2 regions of the Halomonas sp. DP8Y7-3 genome follow, and region 2 is predicted to be linked to the other one. Evidence: predicted binding sites of a transcription regulator. Region 2 holds the regulator's gene; the other holds the start of a gene.
The links. Region 2 encodes FNR, which switches genes on or off when oxygen is low (the NO sensors DNR and NnrR bind a similar motif). Its sites were predicted from a motif close to TTGATNTANATCAA; they were not measured.

Region 1: a site for FNR is predicted at 3,598-3,611, ahead of KUV86_RS05875 (peptidase U32 family protein). Genes of this name have one in related genera too.

Annotation. Positions count from the first base shown of each region.
Region 1 covers NZ_JAHVIO010000004.1:144,202-149,596, forward strand. The annotation lists gene KUV86_RS05865 (aminotransferase class III-fold pyridoxal phosphate-dependent enzyme) at 277-1,641, shown strand; gene KUV86_RS05870 (CoA-acylating methylmalonate-semialdehyde dehydrogenase) at 1,859-3,355, shown strand; gene KUV86_RS05875 (peptidase U32 family protein) at 3,680-4,675, shown strand; gene KUV86_RS05880 (U32 family peptidase) at 4,739-5,395, shown strand, end outside.
Region 2 covers NZ_JAHVIO010000009.1:264,507-269,901, reverse strand. The annotation lists gene KUV86_RS10915 (heavy metal translocating P-type ATPase) at 1-1,524, shown strand, start outside; gene ccoS (cbb3-type cytochrome oxidase assembly protein CcoS) at 1,521-1,760, shown strand; gene KUV86_RS10905 (sulfite exporter TauE/SafE family protein) at 1,770-2,456, shown strand; gene fnr (fumarate/nitrate reduction transcriptional regulator Fnr) at 2,615-3,355, shown strand; gene ttcA (tRNA 2-thiocytidine(32) synthetase TtcA) at 3,635-4,558, opposite strand; gene KUV86_RS10890 (hypothetical protein) at 4,758-4,997, opposite strand; gene KUV86_RS10885 (3'-5' exonuclease) at 5,083-5,395, opposite strand, start outside.

The sequences.
Region 1 (5,395 bases), on a different contig from region 2:
TCCCAATGCGCGAATTGGTCAAGTCAATTTATGCCAACGCCAGCAGACCCAATTACGTTTAGATTTACTTACCTAAGCGAAAACAGAGTGGTGTTTTATCAACTTTCTACAGACGCCATGCTGCCGTTATGTCACGACCATCCGGCTATCACCGCTCGGCGCTTAGCCTGACCTAGACAGCCCGGACAAGACAGACCAGATAAGACAGCTAGACCACGACAACGACAGGCCATGACCACCAGGCCCCGGCCCCAGGCGGCTGACAGGAGACCCACCATGCTGACCTTCGACACTCTGGAGAATCGCCCCGACGCCACCGCAGGGACAGCGGATAACAGCGACCTGAACCATCACTACTGGATGCCGTTCACCGCCAACCGGGACTTCCACGCTCACCCACGGCTGATCCACGGGGCCGAGGGTCGCTACTTCATCGACGATCGCGGGCGTCGGCTGTTTGATTCCCTGTCAGGCCTCTGGACCTGCGGCGCAGGTCACAACCGGGTCGAGATTCAACAGGCGGTGGCCCAGCAGCTCGGCAGCCTCGACTATGCGCCGAGCTTCCAGGTGTCCCACCCGCTGGCCTTCAAGCTGGCGGAAAAGGTCGCCAGCCTGACCCCCAAGGGGCTCGACCATGTGTTCTTCACTGACTCTGGCTCCGAGTCCGCCGATACCGCGTTGAAGATGGCCAAGGCCTACTGGCGCCTCAAGGGACGCCCGGAAAAGACCCGCATGATTGGCCGCGCCAAGGGCTACCACGGGGTCAATGTCGGCGGCACCAGCCTTGGCGGGATCGGCGGCAACCGCAAGCACTACGGCCAGCTGATGGACGCCAGCCACCTGCCCCATACCCTGCAACCGTCACTGGCCTTTACCCGCGGCCAGGCCGACACCGGGGCAGAGCTGGCCGACGCCCTGCTCGAGCAGATCGCCCTGCACGACGCCTCCAACATCGCGGCGGTGATCGTCGAACCGATGTCAGGCTCGGCCGGCGTCATCGTTCCGCCGAAGGGCTACCTGGATCGTCTGCGCGAGATCTGCTCGGCCCACGATATCCTGCTGATCTTCGATGAGGTCATTACCGCCTTCGGGCGCAGCGGTGCCCGCACCGGAGCCGAGGCCTTCGGGGTGACGCCAGACCTGATGACGGTGGCCAAGCAGATCACCAACGGTACGGTGCCCATGGGCGCGGTGATTGCGTCCAGCGAGATCTTCGACACCTTCATGCACGCAGGCGGTGCCGAGCACGCCATCGAATTCACCCATGGCTACACCTACAGCGGACATCCGGTGGCCTGTGCCGCGGCCCTGGCGTCGCTGGAGCTGTTGGAGCGGGAAGACTTTCCCGGCCAGGTCAGGGCCATCGCCCCCGCATTCGAGGACCGTCTGCATGCCTTGAAGGGTCGCCCCCATGTGGTCGATATCCGCAACTATGGCCTGGCCGGAGCGATTCAGCTGGCACCAAGGGACGGAGACCCGAGCATTCGCCCAAGGGACGCACATCTGGCCCTGTGGGAAGCGGGTTTCTACGTGCGCTTTGGCGGCGATACCCTGCAGTTTGGTCCTCCTTTCGGCACCACAGAGGCGGAGCTCGAGCGACTGTTCGACGCCGTGGCCACCACCCTCGACCGCCTGGCGTAAGCACATTGAGCGCCCCAGGGGCCAAACATCAGCGCTGACGGGTGAGTAGCAAGAACGGTTATCCACGCCACATCGACAGCCTGTGGACAACCTTTACACCCATCATTCACAGCATTATCCACAGGCAGGTGTCATGCCTGCCTGTGGCCACTGTTCACACCGATATCGTCGCTGGACCCACCGTCCAGACATCACCCTTAAAGACAAGAGGTCTTCAATGGAATACGTCAGTCACTGGATCAATGGCCAGGACCTGGAGTCCAGCCGCACCTTGCCGGTCACCAATCCCGCCACCGGCGCTACCATCCGCCAGGTGGCCGAGGGCGATGCCACCACCGTGCAGGCCGCCATCGAGGCAGCCAAGGCCGCCTTCCCGGCCTGGCGCGACACCCCGCCAGCCAAGCGCGCTCAGGTGATGTACCGGTTCAAGGCGCTGCTGGAGCGTGACGCCGAGCGTCTGGTCCAGCTGATCAGCGAGGAACACGGCAAGACCGTCGAAGACGCCATGGGCGAGCTCAAGCGCGGTATCGAGAACGTGGAATACGCCTGCGGCGTACCGGAACTGCTCAAGGGCGAATACTCCCACAACGTGGGCCCCTCCATTGACGCGTTCTCCAACTTCCAGCCGCTGGGGGTCGTCGCGGGCATCACTCCGTTCAACTTCCCGGCCATGGTGCCGCTGTGGATGTACCCGATGGCGATTGCCTGCGGCAACGCCTTTATCCTCAAGCCTTCCGAAAAGGACCCCTCCGCGGCGGTCGCGGTCGCCAAGCTGCTGGAAGAGGCGGGCCTGCCCCAGGGCATCATGAGCGTCGTACAAGGTGGCCGTGAGACCGTGGAGGCGCTGCTGGATGCCCCCGACGTCAAGGCCATTTCCTTTGTTGGCTCCACTCCCATCGCCGAAACCATCTACCGCCGTGGCGCCGAAAGCGGCAAGCGCGTGCAGGCCCTCGGTGGCGCCAAGAACCACGCCATCGTGCTGCCCGACGCTGACATCGACAATGCCGCCAACACCCTGATGGGGGCTGCCTTCGGCAGCGCTGGCGAACGCTGCATGGCCATTTCGGTGGCGGTGTGTGTCGGCGATGACACCGCTGATCGCTTGATCGAGGCGATGACGCCGAAGATCGCCGCGCTGAAGATCGGCCCCGGCACCGACAAGGGCCTGGACATGGGTGCCCTGGTCACCGCCCAGCATCGTGACAAGGTGCTCGGCTATATCGAGAAGGGCATTCAGGAAGGCGCCGACCTGGTCGCCGATGGGCGCGACCTGGTGGTGCAAGGCCATGAAGACGGCTTCTTCGTCGGCGGCTGCCTGTTCGACCGGGTTACCCCGCAGATGACCATCTATGCAGAAGAAATCTTCGGCCCGGTGCTGTGCGTGGTGCGGGTATCGAGCCTGGATGAAGCCATCGACCTGACCAACGCCCACGAGTACGGCAACGGCACCTGCCTGTTCACCCGTGACGGTGAAGCTGCTCGCCGCTTCACCGATGCCATCGAGGTTGGCATGGTCGGCATCAACGTGCCGCTGCCGGTACCGGTGGCAAGCCACAGCTTCGGTGGCTGGAAGCGCTCGCTGTTTGGTGACCTACATGCCTACGGCCCTGACGCGGTGCGCTTCTATACTCGCCGCAAGGCCGTGTCCCAGCGCTGGCCATCCTCCTTCGAGACCGCCAAGGCAGAGTTCAACTTCCCTTCCGGCGGACAGTAACCCCTGCATTCGATACAACAACGGGCCCCCAGGGGCCCGTTTTCTTTTGCCGTCACACGCTATTGTCACTCCAGGCCGAGCGGCGAACAGATCCCTTGCACAGCCCATCCACCGATTACCACACGCTTATTCACAGTCAAACCGCATACTTATCCACACCCTATTGCAGCAACGTGCCCCTCCTCCCATCGACCTTGCTCTCACCCGCGCCATCACATGGGCACTCCCGCCCTCCCCGTGCACTGATATGCATCAAGCCGGGTGGGCAGCACCGGGGCTAGCATGGCGCCACTGTTCACGCAGAGCCCACTGCCGAGGATTCACATGGAACTGGTCTGTCCCGCGGGTAGCCTGCCCGCCCTGAAGCGCGCCGTGGACGAGGGCGCCAATGCGGTCTACTTCGGTTTTCAGAATGCCACCAATGCCCGCCAGTTCGCCGGGCTCAACTTCACCGACAAGCGCGCGAAGGAAGGTATCGCCTATGCCCACGCCCGCGGCTGTCGGGTGTTCTGCGCCATCAATACCTATCCCCAGCAAGCAAGCCTTGAGCAGTGGTGCGAGGCGGTGGACCAGGCCGCCGCGCTCGGGGTCGATGCCCTGATCCTGGCCGACCCTGGACTGCTGGCCTACGCCGCCGAGCGTCACCCGGAGCTCCCCCGGCACCTGTCGGTGCAGGGGTCCGCCACCAGCCACGAGGCGCTGTCGTTCTATCACCGAGAGTTCGGTATCCGCCGCGCGGTGCTGCCTCGGGTACTGTCGGTCCAGCAGGTGAGAGCCCTGGCCCGCCATAGCCCGGTGGAGCTGGAGGTGTTCGCCTTCGGCAGCCTGTGCATCATGGCCGAGGGCCGCTGCTACCTCTCCTCCTACCTGACCGGCGAGTCCCCCAATACCCACGGCGTGTGCTCGCCCGCGGCCCATGTGCGCTGGGAAGAGACCGCAAGCGGCCGCGAATCACGCCTGAACGGCGTCCTGATCGATCGCTACCGCGCCGATGAGCAGGCCGGCTACCCAACCCTGTGCAAGGGGCGCTTCAACGTCGAGGGCGAGATCGGCCACGCCATCGAAGCGCCGACCAGCCTCAATACCCTGGACCTGCTGCCGCAACTGGCCGACCTCGGTATCAAGGCGATCAAGATCGAAGGACGCCAACGCAGCCCGGCCTACGTGGGCAGCGTCACCCGGGTGTGGCGCCAGGCGCTGGATCATCTGGCAAGCCACGGCGACGACTATCGTCCGCAGCCCCAATGGGATGCCGCCCTGGCGCCGCTGGCCGAAGGCTCCACCCACACCCTAGGCGCTTACGAGCGCAACTGGAAATAGGCGCTTACGAGCGCAACTGGAAATAGGCGCTTACGAGCGCAACTGGAAATGACAGGAGGCGAGATGACTGCTGCTTCACTGGAGTTGAGCCTTGGCCCGGTATCCTTCTACTGGACCCGTGAGCGCTACTTCGCTTTCTATGAACGGGCCTGCCACTGGCCGCTCTCTGCTGTGACCCTGGGCGAAACCGTGTGCTCGCGCCGACGAGACATGAAGCTTGCCGACTGGCTGGAGATCGGCCACCAGCTCGCCGCCGCCGGCAAGCAGGTGATGCTCGGCTCCCAGACCCTGATCGAGTCCAACGCCGACCTGCGCGACCTGGCCAAGCTGTGTGATAACGGTGATTTTCTCATTGAGGCCAACGACATGGGAGCAGTACACCGACTATCGGAAGCAGGACTGCCGTTTGTCGGCGGCGCCGCCCTCAATCTCTACAACGTGCCAAGCCTCAGGGTGCTCAAGGACTGCGGCATGTTCCGTTTCGTCGCCCCGGTGGAGATGCCCGGCAAGGACCTCGCCCGGTTGCTGGCCGATACCCGCGGCGCGGGGCTGGCGCTGGACTGCGAGGTGCTGGCCTACGGCCACCTTCCGCTGGCCTGGTCGTCGCGCTGCTTCACCGCGCGCCACCACCAGCATCCCAAGGATCGCTGCCAGTTCGTCTGTCAGAACTATCCGGAGGGCCTGCCCCTGACTACCCAGGACGACAGCCGTCGGCTGTTC
Region 2 (5,395 bases):
GCCTTGCCCAGCGCTGCAGTGCGCGTCGAGGCCAATGGCGACGAACGGGTCATTCCCGCCAGCAAGCTCGAACCGGGTGATCGCGTGCGCGTCAGTCCTGGCTCACTGATTCCGGCTGACGGCGTCCTGACATCAGGCGTGGCACAGATCGACGAATCGCTGCTGACCGGTGAGTCGCTGCCCTCACTACGACGACAGGGCGATATCGTTCACGCTGGCACGCTGTGCATCGACAGCCCGGTGGAGCTCGACGTCCTGCGTGTCGGTGACGCGACCCGCGCAGCGGGCATCCTTGACCTTACCGACCGAGCCTTTGCCCATCGCCCGCGTATCGCCAAGGTGGCAGAGCAGGTGTCTCACCGCTTTGTCCTGAATCTGCTGATCATCACCACGCTGGTCGCCATGGCCTGGTGGTGGATCGACCCCAGTCGTAGCCTGTGGGTCACCCTGTCGGTGCTTGTCGTCACCTGTCCCTGCGCCTTGGCACTGGCCACGCCTACCGCCTTGACCGTCGCCCACGGGCGTCTGCGTCGCGCCGGCGTGCTGGTCGCTCGCGCCGATGCGCTGGAAACCCTGGCCCGCCTCGACCGCATCATCTTTGACAAGACCGGCACCCTGACTCGAGGCCAGCTGCGCCTGGCCGAGCACCGACGCCTCACGGCAGACTGCCTTGCAGGCATCGACCCTCGTCAGCTGGCCGCAGCGCTGGAAGTCGGCTCGGAGCACCCGGTCGCTCATGCCTTCCGGCCCTGGCGCGACGCCCGAGTCACGGCCAGCGACATTCGCAACGTCCCCGGTCAGGGTGTCGAAGGTTACCTGGCTGGGCAGTGTTGGCGCCTTGGACGCCCGGACTTTGCCCTGACCAGCCAGCCCCCCCTCGACGTACCAGGCGACGGCCTGTGGCTGCTGCTGGCATGCGAGGGGCAGGCTGTCGCCTGGTTCCAGCTACACGACCAGCCCCGCACAGACGCCGCCATGACCCTTGCGGCTATCCGCGAAGCGGGTATCGAGATCGAGATCCTGTCCGGCGATCGCCCCGGCAACGTTCAGCCACTGGCCGATCAGCTGGGGGTAGCGCAGTGGCACGGCAACGCCAGTCCCGAGGACAAGCTCACATTGGTCCGCAAGCGTCAGCAAGCGGGAGAGGTCGTTGCCATGGTGGGAGATGGCATCAACGATGTGCCCGTTCTGGCCGGGGCGGACCTCGCCATTGCCGTTGCTGGCGCCAGTGACCTGACCCGCACTCGCGCCGACCTGATCTTGCTCGGCGAGCCGCTGGAGCGTATCGTCCAGGCTATCCATAGCGCACGCCAGACGCGCCGCATCATTCGCCAGAACCTCGCCTGGTCAGTGCTCTACAACGTCGTCGCGCTGCCCGCCGCCGCGCTGGGCTTCGTGCCTCCGTGGCTCGCCGCCATCGGCATGTCGATCAGCTCGCTGCTGGTCATAGGCAATGCCCTTCGCCTGCGACGCGCGGCGCCGCCATCATCCTCACGTCTTGCCGTAGCGGCACATGCTCAATGAACATTCTCTATCTGTTGATACCGCTGTCGCTGATCCTGTTGAGTCTGGCGGTATGGGCGTTTTTCTGGGCGGTTCGCAACGATCAATTCGACGATCTGGAGGGGCCTGCCTATCGCATCCTGTTCGAGGACGAAGACCCGCCGACACCGAACCCATCCAGAAAGCCGGCAAGAGAGACGCCGGTCGATGACGCAGCAGCCGACGAGCATGATTCCACGCCACCCCCTGGATCCTGAGCAGAACGCATGAACCCAGTAGGTCTAGACCTGCCGCCCGCGATGGCGGCGTTTGTCTTCGGGCTGCTTGGCGGAGCACATTGCATCGGCATGTGCGGCGGTATAATGAGTGCCCTGACCTTTGCCATTCCCCCGAGCATGCGCCACCCTATTCGTGTAGGAATTTTACTACTCGGCTACAACTCGGGGCGTCTGTTCAGCTACTGCCTGGCAGGCGCTATGGTCGCAAGCCTAGGCTCTGTGGTGGCGCTGGCACCGGGCATGCGGGACCTGCTGCAGGTGGTTGCCAGCCTGATGCTGATCACGATGGCGCTTTACATTGCCAACCTGTGGAAAGGGCTACGCTGGCTGGAGGCATTGGGCCAGCGCCTGTGGAGGTACCTGGAGCCAGCAGGACGTCGCCTGTTGCCAGTGGTCAAGCTACCTCAGGCGATTGCACTCGGGGCCATCTGGGGCTGGCTGCCCTGTGGCCTGGTGTATTCCATGCTGGCATGGAGCATGGCCATCGCAGACCCTGCCCGTGGAGCACTACTCATGCTCTGCTTTGGCCTGGGAACGCTACCGGCACTAGTGACAACAGGGATTGCTGCACGCCAACTGCAGAGTTTGCTGGCACACCCTGCCACTCGATTTATGGCAGCGGGCATGATTGTCGGTTTAGCTGTATGGAATATCCTACAAATTGTAGGAAATTGACGACCATCATATCGCCGCCAGATTATTGAGGCAAAAGAGGTATATGCACCTTTGGCCCAATATCTGCGTGTAGAATAGCGACAATAGCATGCAGCTAGGGCAAGCCAGTTTCCTACATGCCCTGCTCATCATGAACCCCAGACCCACAGGAGCTGCGAATGAGTCCATCGGCCCAAGATCGACGGCGCCCCATGCTACATGAGACTCGTTGCGAGTCCTGCAGCTTGAGTTCCCTGTGCCTTCCGTTGTCGCTGGAGACCGCTGACCTCGAGCGCTTCGATTCCATTATCCGTCGTCACCCTCCGATCAAGAAGGGCACTCGGCTGGTCGAGCAGGGAGATCGCTTCACGAGCGTCTTCGCGGTTCGCTCCGGTAGTCTCAAGCAGATCACCACCGAGGGTAGTGGCGAAGCGCAGCTGACCAACTTCTTCTTGCCCAGTGAACTGGTCGGCCTGGATGGCATCGACGACGGCAGATACCCCGGCAGCGTGGTGGCACTCGAGACCACGACCGTATGTGAGATTCCCTTCGATCGCCTTGACGCCCTGACCCAGACGCTGCCGGAACTACGCGCGCAACTGTTCCGCACCCTCAGCAAGGAGCTGCGCGAAGATCGCCGCATGATGCAGCTGCTGTCGCGCAAGACCGCTGACCAACGACTGGCCTGCTTCTTCCTCGGTCTGTCCGACCGTTTCCGACGTCGCGGCTACTCGCCGTTCAGCTTCCGCCTGTCCATGTCCCGGGCAGATATCGGCAACCACCTGGGACTTGCCGTCGAAACGGTCAGCCGCATTCTGGGGCGCTTTCAACAGCAGGACCTGGTGGCGGTCTCTGGACGGGAGGTCAATATCCTGGACCTCGCCTCACTGTCGAACCTGGCTGACACCGACGCCAGCTGATCCCGCGGCGCTGACAGGGCCTGCGGCCGACAGCGACCGATAGACGTCGTGCCACGCCCCAAGCCCAGCCCCCCTAGGTAGGGCGACGATATACCGGCTCCATCAACAAAAGAGGCCGCATCCCAGGATGCGGCCTCTTGCTATCTTATCGGGACGAGCGTTCAGACATTGAAGAGGGCCACTGCGTGATGTGGCCCTAGCTCGCTTCACGCTTCAGCAGTGCCTTTTCAGCAAGGCATGTTCAGCAGAGGCTCTTCAGCAGGGCGTGTTCAGGCGAGCTTAGTCGGCATCAACGATATCAATACGCCGAGCCTGGCGATGCGCCTGCTCGGCCTCCAGCCCTTCAAAGTCGAACAGCTCGCGGTCCGCCAGCTGCGAGGGTGCCACGTTGGTCACGGCCTTGAACATGCTCTCCAGGCGCCCAGGGTGCTTGGCCTCCCACTCTGCCAGCATTTCCTTCACCACCTGGCGCTGCAGGTTGGGCTGCGAACCGCAGAGATTGCAGGGAATGATCGGAAAGGCCATGGCATCGCTGTAGGCCTGGATGTCCGCCTCGCGGCAGTACGCCAGCGGCCGGATGACAATGTTCTTGCCATCATCGGACAGCAGCTTGGGCGGCATGGCCTTGAGACTTCCTCCGAAGAACATGTTGAGGAACAGCGTCTCGAGAATATCCTCGCGGTGGTGTCCCAGGGCAATCTTGGTCGCACCGATCTCTTCCGCAAAACCGTACAGCGACCCTCGGCGCAGTCGCGAGCACAGCGCGCAGGTGGTCTTGCCCTCGGGGGTCTTTTCCTTCACCACCGAGTAGGTGTCACGCTCGAGGATGTGGTAGTCCACGCCAATGCTGTCCAGGTAGTCCGGTAGCACGTGCTCGGGAAAGCCGGGCTGCTTCTGGTCGAGGTTGACCGCCACCAGGGAGAAGTTCACCGGCGCATTGCGCTGCAGGCTGCGAAGAATCTCGAGCATGGTGTAGCTGTCCTTGCCGCCGGACAGGCATACCATGACCTTGTCGCCTTCCTGAATCATGCCGTAATCGATGATGGCGTTGCCGGTCTGACGCCGCAGACGCTTCTGCAGCTTGTTGAACTCGCGCTTGGCCTTGGCCTGGGCGCGCTCGTCGTCAGCTGCCGGGGACGCGGCATCACGACGGTCGAGGACACGGGGATCAAACAGGGAGGCGGAAGCGGGCTGAGCAGACATGGGCTGGGCACATCACGGCTGAAAATGAAGACCCGCTAGTCTATCACTCACGTCCGCTACAGGCGAAGAAGTCAGCAACCACTCACCCCTGCGATTACGCTGGTTCACAACCGCGTATCCTGGGCCAAGGTGCTTTTGACTAGCCGCCCTGTGACTAGCCGCCCTGTGAAGAGAGGACCTGTGACAAGACGACCTGTGGCTAGACGACTTGTAGTGCCAGCAGATAGCGCGCCACCACACCAAGCAACAGCAGCAAGATGCCGAAGCGTTGCCAGGCGTGCTCACTCACCGTCAGCGTCAGACGCTTCTCCCAGAACTTGACCATCCCCCACAGGTCACGGGTGCGGCGATAGTACTGGCAGTAAGCCACCATCACAGCCAACAGGCCAAGCGATAGCAAGGTCGGCTCAAGCAACATCATCAGACCATGAAGGCTCATGCAAAGATCTCCCCATTACGGTGACTACGGCACCTGACACGCCGCTCGTCCCAGGTCACGCGTCGTGACAGCGGCGTGGATGGCATCATCGGGACGACTCGGCCAGCGCGTCGGCGTCCAGCCGCAAATGCATCAGTGCCGTAGTGACGGCATCACCCAATGCGGTATGCCGTCCCATGATCGGCACTCCCAGGCGCTCTGCCAATTGTTCGAAAGTCGGCTGCAGCTCAAGTTCGGGATGGCTGCGCCGCATCCGCTTGCGGTACTGCTGCGCCACATCGATGGTGGCGTTAGGCAACGAGAAGCCAAACTCCGCCTTGAGATAGCGATCGAGCATGGCCAGGTCAAAGTCGATGCACCACCCCACCAGCGGACGGTTGCCGATGAATTCCAGCAGC